3 regions of the Streptomyces sp. SAS_270 genome follow, and region 1 is predicted to be linked to each of the others. Evidence: riboswitches for the same ligand, from Rfam matches in the RefSeq annotation. Region 1 holds a riboswitch; each other region holds the start of a gene.
The links. Region 1 has a riboswitch for cobalamin ahead of ACN6LB_RS28020 (ribonucleoside-diphosphate reductase subunit alpha). Riboswitches for the same ligand answer to the same signal wherever they lie in the genome.
Positions count from the first base shown of each region.

Region 2: linked by a shared signal. The riboswitch ahead of ACN6LB_RS24895 (CbtB domain-containing protein) and the one ahead of ACN6LB_RS28020 (ribonucleoside-diphosphate reductase subunit alpha) in region 1 are both predicted to bind cobalamin.
Region 3: linked by a shared signal. The riboswitch ahead of ACN6LB_RS03085 (ABC transporter substrate-binding protein) and the one ahead of ACN6LB_RS28020 (ribonucleoside-diphosphate reductase subunit alpha) in region 1 are both predicted to bind cobalamin.

Region 1 is NZ_JBMNDS010000048.1:66,326-69,591, reverse strand. It holds gene mctP (monocarboxylate uptake permease MctP) at 1-977, shown strand, start outside; cobalamin riboswitch at 1,324-1,447, shown strand; gene ACN6LB_RS28020 (ribonucleoside-diphosphate reductase subunit alpha) at 1,575-3,266, shown strand, end outside.
Region 2 is NZ_JBMNDS010000040.1:3,321-6,586, reverse strand. It holds gene ACN6LB_RS24905 (acyl-CoA dehydrogenase family protein) at 1-891, opposite strand, end outside; gene ACN6LB_RS24900 (CbtA family protein) at 1,087-1,851, opposite strand; gene ACN6LB_RS24895 (CbtB domain-containing protein) at 1,877-2,098, opposite strand; cobalamin riboswitch at 2,136-2,298, opposite strand; gene ACN6LB_RS24890 (histidine phosphatase family protein) at 2,398-2,976, shown strand; gene ACN6LB_RS24885 (ferredoxin) at 3,029-3,266, opposite strand, start outside.
Region 3 is NZ_JBMNDS010000003.1:84,423-87,688, forward strand. It holds gene ACN6LB_RS03070 (alpha/beta fold hydrolase) at 1-447, shown strand, start outside; gene ACN6LB_RS03075 (GNAT family N-acetyltransferase) at 451-891, opposite strand; gene ACN6LB_RS03080 (CoA-binding protein) at 970-1,380, opposite strand; cobalamin riboswitch at 1,503-1,687, shown strand; gene ACN6LB_RS03085 (ABC transporter substrate-binding protein) at 1,771-2,778, shown strand; gene ACN6LB_RS03090 (FecCD family ABC transporter permease) at 2,775-3,266, shown strand, end outside.

The sequences.
Region 1 (3,266 bases):
TCAAGCTCGGCGGCTTCGACGACATCTTCGCCAAGGCCGGCGACGCTTTCTCCCAGGTCAACCCGGCGACCGGGAAGCCACGCGGCGCGCTCGCGCCGGCCGAGCCGCAGCAGTGGACCTACGCCACGCTCGCCCTCGGCTCGGCGCTGGCGCTGTTCATGTACCCCCACTCGATCACGGCCACGCTGTCCTCGCGCAGCCGCAACGTGATCCGCCGCAACACCACGATCCTGCCGCTGTACTCGCTGATGCTGGGCCTGCTGGCGCTGCTCGGGTTCATGGCGATCGCGGCTGGGGTGAAGGTGCAGAACGGGCAGCTCGCCATCCCGCAGCTCTTCGAGAACATGTTCCCGGACTGGTTCGCGGGCGTGGCGTTCGCCGCGATCGGCATCGGCGCGCTCGTACCGGCGGCCATCATGTCCATCGCCGCGGCGAACCTGTTCACCCGCAACATCTACAAGGACTTCATCAAGCCGGACGCGACCCCGCAGCAGGAGACCAAGGTCTCCAAGCTGGTCTCGCTCCTGGTGAAGGTCGGCGCGCTGGTCTTCGTCCTCACCATGGACAAGACGGTCGCCATCAACTTCCAGCTGCTGGGCGGCATCTGGATCCTGCAGACCTTCCCGGCGCTGGTCGGCGGTCTGTTCACCCGCTGGTTCCACCGCTGGGCGCTGCTCGCCGGCTGGGCGGTCGGCATGGTCTACGGCACGGTCGCCGCGTACGGGGTCGCCTCGCCGACCCAGGCGCACTTCGGCGGGAGCTCGAAGGAGATCCCCGGCATCGGGGAGATCGGCTACATCGGTCTGACGGCCTTCGTGCTGAACGTGGTGGTGACGGTGGTCCTGACCTTCGTCCTGCGGGCGTTGAAGGCCCCGGACGGCGTCGACGAGACGTCTCCGTCGGACTACACGGCTGACGCGGGCGACCCCGGGGTCCAGGTGGAACTGCCGCCGGCCACGGCGGGGACCTCGCACTAGGGGGTGTTTTGAAAGTCCTGTGCGGTGCCCGCGGTGTTCGGTGCGTGCCCTCGGCGTGCCGGACGAAGGCCCTCGTACTGGACGTACTTGGGGCTTCGGCCGGTGCGGCGAGGGTGCGTGCCGGGCGCCGTGGGCGCTGTGCGGGACTTTCACAACACCCCCTAGAGGCACGGAGTCCCGGACGGGCCGCCGGAGAGATCCGGCGGCCCGTTGCCGTGCCCGGACCGGCGCCGGCCGCGACGGCGCCCCAGCATTCGCCACCCGCCCAAGAGTTGACGCTCCGACACCCTTCGACAGCAGCGCGACACAACATGTGGGGGTGCTCCCGCAGCCCGGCACAAGATGTATGCTCGTGCTCGCTGTCGCCGCAGGGGAATCCGGTGCGAATCCGGAACTGTCCCGCAACGGTGTACTTGTGCGCGTATGCGCGCCTGACCAGTCCGAGGTCCTGCCGACAGCGCGCCCGGCCGACCGGCCCGGGTGCCAAGACGTCCGGGCCTCGCGGAGTGGGCCAGCTGGACGCGCGCCGGCCTGTCCGAGCCCGTGCGCCCCGCTGCCCTCGCCCCAGGCCCCGTGCCGAGCGAGGGAGAGTCCCACGTGACCATCGCGCCAGTCGATCCGGCTTCAGCGACCGAGGCGACCGCGACCACCGTGACAGGGGCCGAGGCCGACGCTCCGGGAACCGCGTTGCTGCGGACCCTGACCGACCTCACCGCCGACCTCCCCGACGCCGACCCCGGCCGGGTCGCCGCCGCCGCGCTGCGCGGCCGCTCCGCCCGGGCCGACGAGGCGGAGCTGCGCGAGCTGGCCACCGAGGCGGCCGCGGGCCTCATCTCCGAGGACCCCGCCTACTCCCGGCTCGCCGCGCGCCTGCTGACGATCAGCATCGCCGCCGAGGCCGCGTCGCAGGGTGTCACGTCGTTCTCCGGCTCGGTCGCGGTCGGGCACCGCGAGGGTCTGATCGCGGATCGCACCGCCGAGTTCGTACGGCTGCACACGGCCCGTCTCGACGCGCTGATCGACACCGGCGCCGACGACCGCTTCGGTTACTTCGGCCTGCGCACCCTGCACAGCCGCTACCTGCTGCGGCACCCGATCACCCGCAAGGTCGTCGAGACGCCCCAGCACTTCATGCTGCGCGTGGCCTCCGGCCTCGCCGAGGACGACACCACCCGAGCGGTGGACGAAGTCGCGGCCCTCTACCGCCTGATGAGCCGCCTCGACTACCTGCCCTCCTCCCCCACGCTCTTCAACTCCGGTACGCGGCACCCGCAGATGTCGTCCTGCTACCTCCTCGACTCCCCGCTGGACGAGCTGGACTCCATCTACGACCGCTACCACCAGGTCGCGCGCCTCTCGAAGCACGCGGGCGGCATCGGTCTGTCGTACTCCCGTATCCGCTCCCGCGGTTCGCTGATCCGCGGCACGAACGGGCACTCCAACGGCATCGTCCCGTTCCTGAAGACCCTCGACGCCTCGGTCGCCGCGGTGAACCAGGGCGGCCGGCGCAAGGGCGCGGCCGCGGTCTACCTGGAGACCTGGCACTCCGACATCGAGGAGTTCCTGGAGCTGCGCGACAACACCGGTGAGGACGCCCGGCGTACGCACAACCTGAACCTCGCGCACTGGATCCCGGACGAGTTCATGCGCCGGGTGAACGAGGACGGCGTGTGGTCGCTGTTCTCACCGGCCGACGTGCCCGAGCTGGTGGACCTGTGGGGCGACGCGTTCGACGCCGCCTACCGCAAGGCGGAGGAGGCCGGGCTCGCCAAGAAGACCATTCCGGCCCGCGACCTGTACGGCCGCATGATGCGCACGCTCGCGCAGACCGGCAACGGCTGGATGACGTTCAAGGACGCCGCCAACCGCACCGCCAACCAGACGGCGGAGCCGGGCCACACCGTCCACTCCTCGAACCTGTGCACCGAGATCCTGGAGGTCACGGACGACGGGGAGACCGCGGTCTGCAACCTGGGCTCGGTGAACCTGGGCGCGTTCGTCGACACGGCGGTCGGTGACATCGACTGGGAGCGACTGGACGAGACGGTCCGCACCGCCGTCACCTTCCTCGACCGGGTCGTCGACATCAACTTCTACCCGACCGAGCAGGCGGGCCGCTCCAACGCCCGGTGGCGCCCCGTGGGCCTCGGCGCGATGGGCCTCCAGGACGTCTTCTTCAAGCTGCGCGTCCCCTTCGACTCGCCCGAGGCCAAGGCCCTCTCCACCCGCATCGCCGAGCGCATCATGCTCGCCGCGTACGAGGCCTCCGCCGATCTCGCCGAGCGCAGC
Region 2 (3,266 bases), on a different contig from region 1:
GAGGAGTTTCATCGCGTCGAGGCGGGTGTGGGTCTGCGCGAGGCGGCGGCGGACCCAGGGGAGGTCGACGACGCGGCGGCCGTCGGCGAGCTTGGTCTCCATCGCCCAGCGCTGTACGTCGTGCAGGGCGCGGATCGCCATGGTGCCGTGCGCGGCGAGCGTGACGCGCTCGTGGTTGAGCTGGTTGGTGATCAGCCGCCAGCCCTTGTTCTCCTCGCCGACCCGGCGGGAAGCCGGGACGCGGATGTTCTCGTAGTAGCTGGCGGTGGTGTCGTGCGAGGCGAGGGTGTTGATGAGGGTGCAGGAGTAGCCGGGGTCGGAGGTCGGCACGAGGAGCATGGTGATGCCCTTGTGCGGCGGCGCGTCAGGGTCGGTGCGCACGGCCAGCCACACCCAGTCGGCTGTGTCGCCGTTGGTCGTCCAGATCTTCTGCCCGTTGACGACGTACTCGTCTCCGTCACGTATGGCCCGGGTCTTGAGCGCGGCGAGATCCGTCCCCGCGTCCGGCTCGCTGTAGCCGATCGCGAAGTCGATCTCGCCGGAGAGGATGCGCGGCAGGAAGTACGCCTTCTGCTCATCGCTGCCGAACTGCATGATCGTCGGGCCGACCGTGTTGAGGGCCATCAGCGGCAGCGGGACGCCCGCCTGAGCGGCCTCGTCGAAGAAGATGAACTGCTCCATGGGGCTCAGACCGCGCCCGCCGTACTCCGTGGGCCAGCCCACGCCGAGCCAGCCGTCCGTGCCGAGCCGGCGGATCGTCTCGCGGTAGAAGCGCTTCTGGGCCGCGGGGTCGCCGTAGCGCGCGTAGGCGTGGTCGGGCACCAGGTCCGCGAAGTATCCGCGCAGCTCGGTGCGCAACCGCTGCTGCTCGGGCGTGTATTCGAGATGCACGGCGCCTCCTGGCTCCCAAGGCCGGACCTGACGGCGCACACCGTAGAACGTGTTTCAGAAATTGGGAATGCCGGTGACGTACGCATGCGAAAGGCCCCCAGGATTCGCGCCATATCCGGGGGCCCTGCGCAGTCGAGCGGCACTTCGGTGGATCGATCGGTGGATCGATGAAGCCGTGCGGCGATCGAGTGGTGGTCAGCGTGCGACGGGAGTCGCCCGCGCCTCCGCTCGCTTCTCCGCGGCCTTGGCCGGTTTCGGTGACAGCACCCGCTCCGCCAGCACACCGAAGATCAGCCCGAAGGCCGTCCACAGGGTCAGCTGAATGGCCAGGGCGGCCAGCCGGAACTGCCAGATGAGGGTGGCCGAGAAGTCCTTCGGCACCTCGTTCACCGTGGGCAGGAACGCGTATGCGAGGCCGATGGCGAGGAGGAAGAACGCCCCCGCGGCCAGTGTCGCGTTCCAGTTGCCCAGGCGTGGCGCGAGGCGCTTGCCCAGGATCACGGTGGCGACGGCCAGCAGCACGCTGAGCACCATCATCAGGAAGTACAGCGTGGTGCGCTTACCGATGGTGTCGGGCTCGCCCACGGACGGCGGGTTGGCGGGGTACTTCAGGAACGGCACGACGTAGACCGCGAAGAGGCCCGCCGCCGCAAGGAGCAGCGCACTGGCACGCGGTCCGAAGCGCCCGATCCTGCCGAGCGCGAAGCAGTACGCGAGGGCGGCGATGCCACCGAAAGCGACCCCGTAGACGAGGACGCCGGTGGCCAGGCCACCGGTGGACTGCATCGTGCGGGAGACGACCTCCATACCGTGCTCGTGACTGTGCGACTCCTCGTAGGCGATCGCCGAGTCCACGCGCGGCTCACCGAGGAAGTAGGCGACGACCAGGGCGAGCAGGCCCGCGGCGAGACCCGCGAGCATGCCCCGTACCAGGAGGTTTCTGACAGTTGCGGAATTCATGAGCTTCTACGATTCCCCGGCGCCGTCAGTGGCAGGGGAAGCCGAGCAGGTGGCGGGCGTCGTGCACCCACTCGTGAACGTCCGAGCCCGACATCACGGATGTGGCGCCCTGTTCGGCGCCGACGAAGTAGAGCAGAACCAGCATCAGGATGCCGAAGAAGACCGCCCAGGGGGCGATCGCACCGATCGGCAGCTTGGCGGGAACAGCGGTGGGTGTAGCGGTCGGCTGAGCGACGGACTGCGCCATGGGGCAGAACCTCCTGGGGAACTCGCGTCCCATTTCGGTGGTGCACAGGACGACGGCTGCGGGTCTGACTTGCTCGACCTTCACCACCCCTGGTGGGAGTGGTTCTTGCTGGGCTTACAGTGGCGCGACCGTGCCGGATTCTCACCGGCTTCCGCCGAACCGTCGTCAATATCGACGAGACCGTACCGCGAACCGGGGTTGCGGCCAAGGGCGCACGAAGGCGCGGAGGGCGCGCCGGTGGCCTGGTCACGTCGTCAGTTCCCCGATTTCACACGGGTGTTGAGCACGAGAGTGGACGTATGACGAGCCGAGTGATGTTGATCTCAGCCGCAATGAGTGTGGCCGTACGGGAAGCCCGCTTCGACGACGGATGTCCGGTTGATACCACGGGGCTGCGCCTCGCGCGGGCGGCCGCGGGGGCGGTTGCGGCCGTGGACCGGCCGCTGGTCTCCCCCTCGGTGCGCTGCCGCGAGACCGCACACGCACTCGGCCTCGGTACGGCGGCGGACGCGCCGGAACTCGCGGGCCTGGACGTGGGCCGCTGGCGCGGCGCGACCCTGGAGGAGGTGAGCACGAGGGAACCGGAGGCGGTGGCCCGATGGCTGTCCGATCCGGGCTCGGCGCCGCACGACGGCGAGTCGGTGGAGGCCTTCTGCACACGGGTGGCGCACTGGCTGGACGCGACCGCACACGTCGCGGGCCGGACGGTCGCCGTGGTGGAGCCCGAGGTCGTACGCGCCTTGGTGGTACGGACGTTGGGGGCACCGGAGTCCGCGTTCTGGCGGGTCGACGTGCCGCCGTTGACCGCCACCGAGTTCAGCGGGCGATCGGGGCGCTGGAACGTACGGGCCGGACGGCCGCTCGGGGTCTCGGACTGACGCCGGGCACGAGGTGAGCTCCGCGCTCGGAGCGGTGTCGCGAGGAAGTCCGTCAGAGCAGTGTCGCGATGAAGTCCGTGCAGGCCTGGGCGCAGATGCGGCAGGCCTTCGCCCCGTCCTCGGCGCCGGCGTACTCGTCGAAGACCCGGGCGCACGCCAGGCAGACCTCGCGGCACCACTCCGCCTGGATGCGCAGGCCGGACTCGTCCTCGCGGATCTGCTCGGACAGCACGCGACAGGTCGCGTCGCACACCTCGGCGCACAGGACGCCTTCGCGCCTTACGCGTTGG
Region 3 (3,266 bases), on a different contig from region 1:
CGCAAGGGCGAGCCGTGGTTCGAGGCGGCCTTGGGTGCCTACGAAAGGACCTGGGCCGGCACGGCCTCCGACGCGGACTACGACACCGCCGCACCCTTCTTCTACGGGCGGTGGGACGAGGCCGCGCGGGCCCACGCCGCGGCCGACGCGGAGCAGAGCAACGAGGAGGCAGCGAGCCTGTACGCGTCCTCGGGCGCCTTCACACCGGACGCAACTCGCACCGCGCTCGCCGCCCTCGCCGGATGGGAAGGACGGGCGCTGCTGCTCGCGGGCGAAGTGGACAGCGGCCCGCTGCCGCGCGTCGCCGCCGACATCGCGGGGCTGTTCCCCGCGGCGCGGATGACCGTCCAGCCGGGCACCGGCCACTTCCCGTGGATCGACGATCCGGACTTCTTCTCCGACGCGGTCGAAGGGTTCCTCGCCGAGGAGCCGGCCGGCCGGGGCTGAGGCTCAGGCCAGCCGCAGGCTGATCCACTCGATGGTGTCGCCCGGCAGCAGATAGCGTTCGACCTCGACGAATCCATTGCGGAGCGCGAAGCGCAGGCCGTCCTCGTTGGAGGCCAGGACCACCGTCTCGATCGCCTCAGTGCCCAGTTCCCGCGCCTGTTCCAGAGCGCGCGCGTACAGCTGCGCGCCGAGCCCCTGCCGTCGGTGCGGCGCGAGCACGCGGGCGATCACCGTGGCCGCGGGCGTCTCGTCGTCGGGCGGACGCACCGTCGTGCAGCCGACCAGGACGTCGCCGAGACGGGCGACCTCCATGCGGTTGCGGCCGGTCCGCTCCCGCACGTCGTCGAGGGACAGGACGTGGGTCGGGATGACCGTGTTGTGGACGTACTGCCAGTCCGTGAGACCGGCTTCGTCCGTCGGCTGCTCGATGCGAAGCGTGGGCATCCGAGCAGGAAACCCGGGTGCCTCGTGAACCGTCAACCACGTTTCCGTACCGGCCGGTTGAGGCACCCCTCGGAAGTCCTAAATGCCCTGTCGGCGGTACTCGATCGCCGGGCAGCGGTCCATGACCATGTCCAGCCCCGCGGCGCGCGTCCGCTCGTACGCCCCCTCGTCGACGACCCCCAGCTGGAACCAGACGGCGTTCGCGCCGATCTCCACGGCTTCGTCGGCCACCGGGCCGGCCAGGTCGCTGTTGACGAAGACATCGACGACGTCGACCTCGAAGGGTATGTCGGCGAGGGAGGCGTAGCCCTGCTCGCCGTGGACCGTCTCGGCCTTCGGGTGGACCGGGACGACGCGCTTGCCGTGCCGGCGCAGCACCTCGGCGACGCCGTAGGCCGCGCGGTCCCGGTTGGTCGAGAGGCCCACGACGGCCCAGGTGTCGCCGAGCTCCGAGAGGATCCTGCTGACCGTCTCCTGGTCGCCGTACATGGTGTGTCTCCTCTGTCTCCGCGGCTGCGGGTCCGGCTGCGGTGCGTCTGCGGCTCGCCCCGCTCCAGGGGCTCTGCGGGTGGCAACAGCCCAGGGCGGCAGGCGATTCCCGGCACGCCCCGTGATAACTTTTCGAGGCCAGTCGAACCCATGTACGTGGGTCAGGGAATCCGGTGCGAATCCGGAGCTGACGCGCAGCGGTGAGGGCGACGGGCGGGGCATCGGCCACTGGACCACGAAGAGTCCGGGAAGGCGCCTCGTTCGCGTGACCCCGAGTCCGAAGACCTGCTGGCGGCCCCGCCGGTCGAGTGCCGCCGGGGAGACCGTACGACCGGGCTCCGCGCTTGAGCCCTCGACGACTGGGGACCCACTCCCGTGCCCACCGCACGTATGACCCGCCGCGCCGCCCCGCTGATCGCCGGCGCGCTGCTGCTGACCGGCTGCGGCTCCGGCTCGTCCGGTACCGCTTCGGCGAAGACCGCCGTCACCCTCGACAACTGCGGCCGGACCGTCCGAGTCGCGGCCCCGCCGCGCCACGCCGTCTCCCTCAACCAGGGCGCCACCGAGATCATGCTCTCGCTCGGGCTCGCCGACCGGATGGCCGGGACGGCCACCTGGACCGACCCCGTGATGAAGGGCCTGGAGAAGGCGAACGCCAAGGTGCCCCGGCTCGCCGACAACAACCCCTCCTTCGAACGGGTCCTGGACACCGAACCGGACTTCGTCGCCGCCTCCTTCGTCTCCACACTGGGCAAGGGCGGCGTGGCCACCCGGGACCAGTTCGAGAAGGTCGGCGTCCCCACCTACGTCTCCCCGTCCGACTGCGCGGGCAAGGACAACTCCGGTGACGGGGACGGCTCGCGCAAGCAACCGCTGACCATCGACACCGTCTACGGCGAAGTACGGGACCTGGCCAAGGTGTTCGGGGTGCAGAAGCGGGGCGAGAGGCTCGTCGCCTCGCTCAAGCAGCGCATGGCGAAGGCCACTTCGGGAATCGACGCCTCGGACGTCACCCTCCTGTACTGGTTTGCCAACGCCCAGTCGCCCTACATGGCGGGCTGCTGCGGAGCCCCCGGCGTCATCACCCGCGCACTCGGCACGAAGAACACCTTCGGCGCTACGCACGAGGAGTGGCCCCAGATCAACTGGGAGACGGTCGCCGACCGCGACCCCGACGTGCTCGTCATCGGCGACCTCACGCGCAAGTCGCAGACCGCCGAGTCGGCCGCCCGGAAGATCGCCTTCCTGGAGTCCGACCCGGTCACCAAAAACATGTCCGCCGTCCGGCACAAGCGCTATGTCCTGCTCAGCGGCCAGGCCATGAACCCGACCATCCGCACCGTGGAGGGCGTGGAGCAAGTGGCCGCCGGACTGCGCCGGTTCGGGCTCGCGGGGTGACGGTCAAGGGACTGCTGTCGACGGCGGCCGGGCTCGCCGCGCTGTGCGCGTCCATCGCCGTCGCGATCACCATCGGACCCGCGCAGATCCGGGTCGGCGACGTCTGGTCGGTCGTCGCGGCCCACCTCGGGTGGGGGAGCACGGACGTCTCGCCGATCCGGAACGGAATCGTGTGGCAGCTCCGGCTGCCGCGCACGCTGCTCGCGGCCGTGTGCGGCGCGGGCCTCGCCGTGTGCGGCGCGGTGATGCAGTCCCTGCTGCGCAACCCGCTCGCCGATCCGTTCGTGCTCGGGGTGTCGTCCGGCGCGTCGACGGGCGCGGTCGCCGTGGTCGTCCTCGGCGTCGGGGGCGGGGCCGTGTCGGTGTCCGCGGGCGCGTTCGCCGGAGCGGTCCTGTCCTTCGCGCTCGTCCTGCTGCTCAGCCACACGCTCGGCGGCACCACCGACCGCGTGGTGCTCTCGGGCGTCGCCGCCATGCAGCTCTTCTCC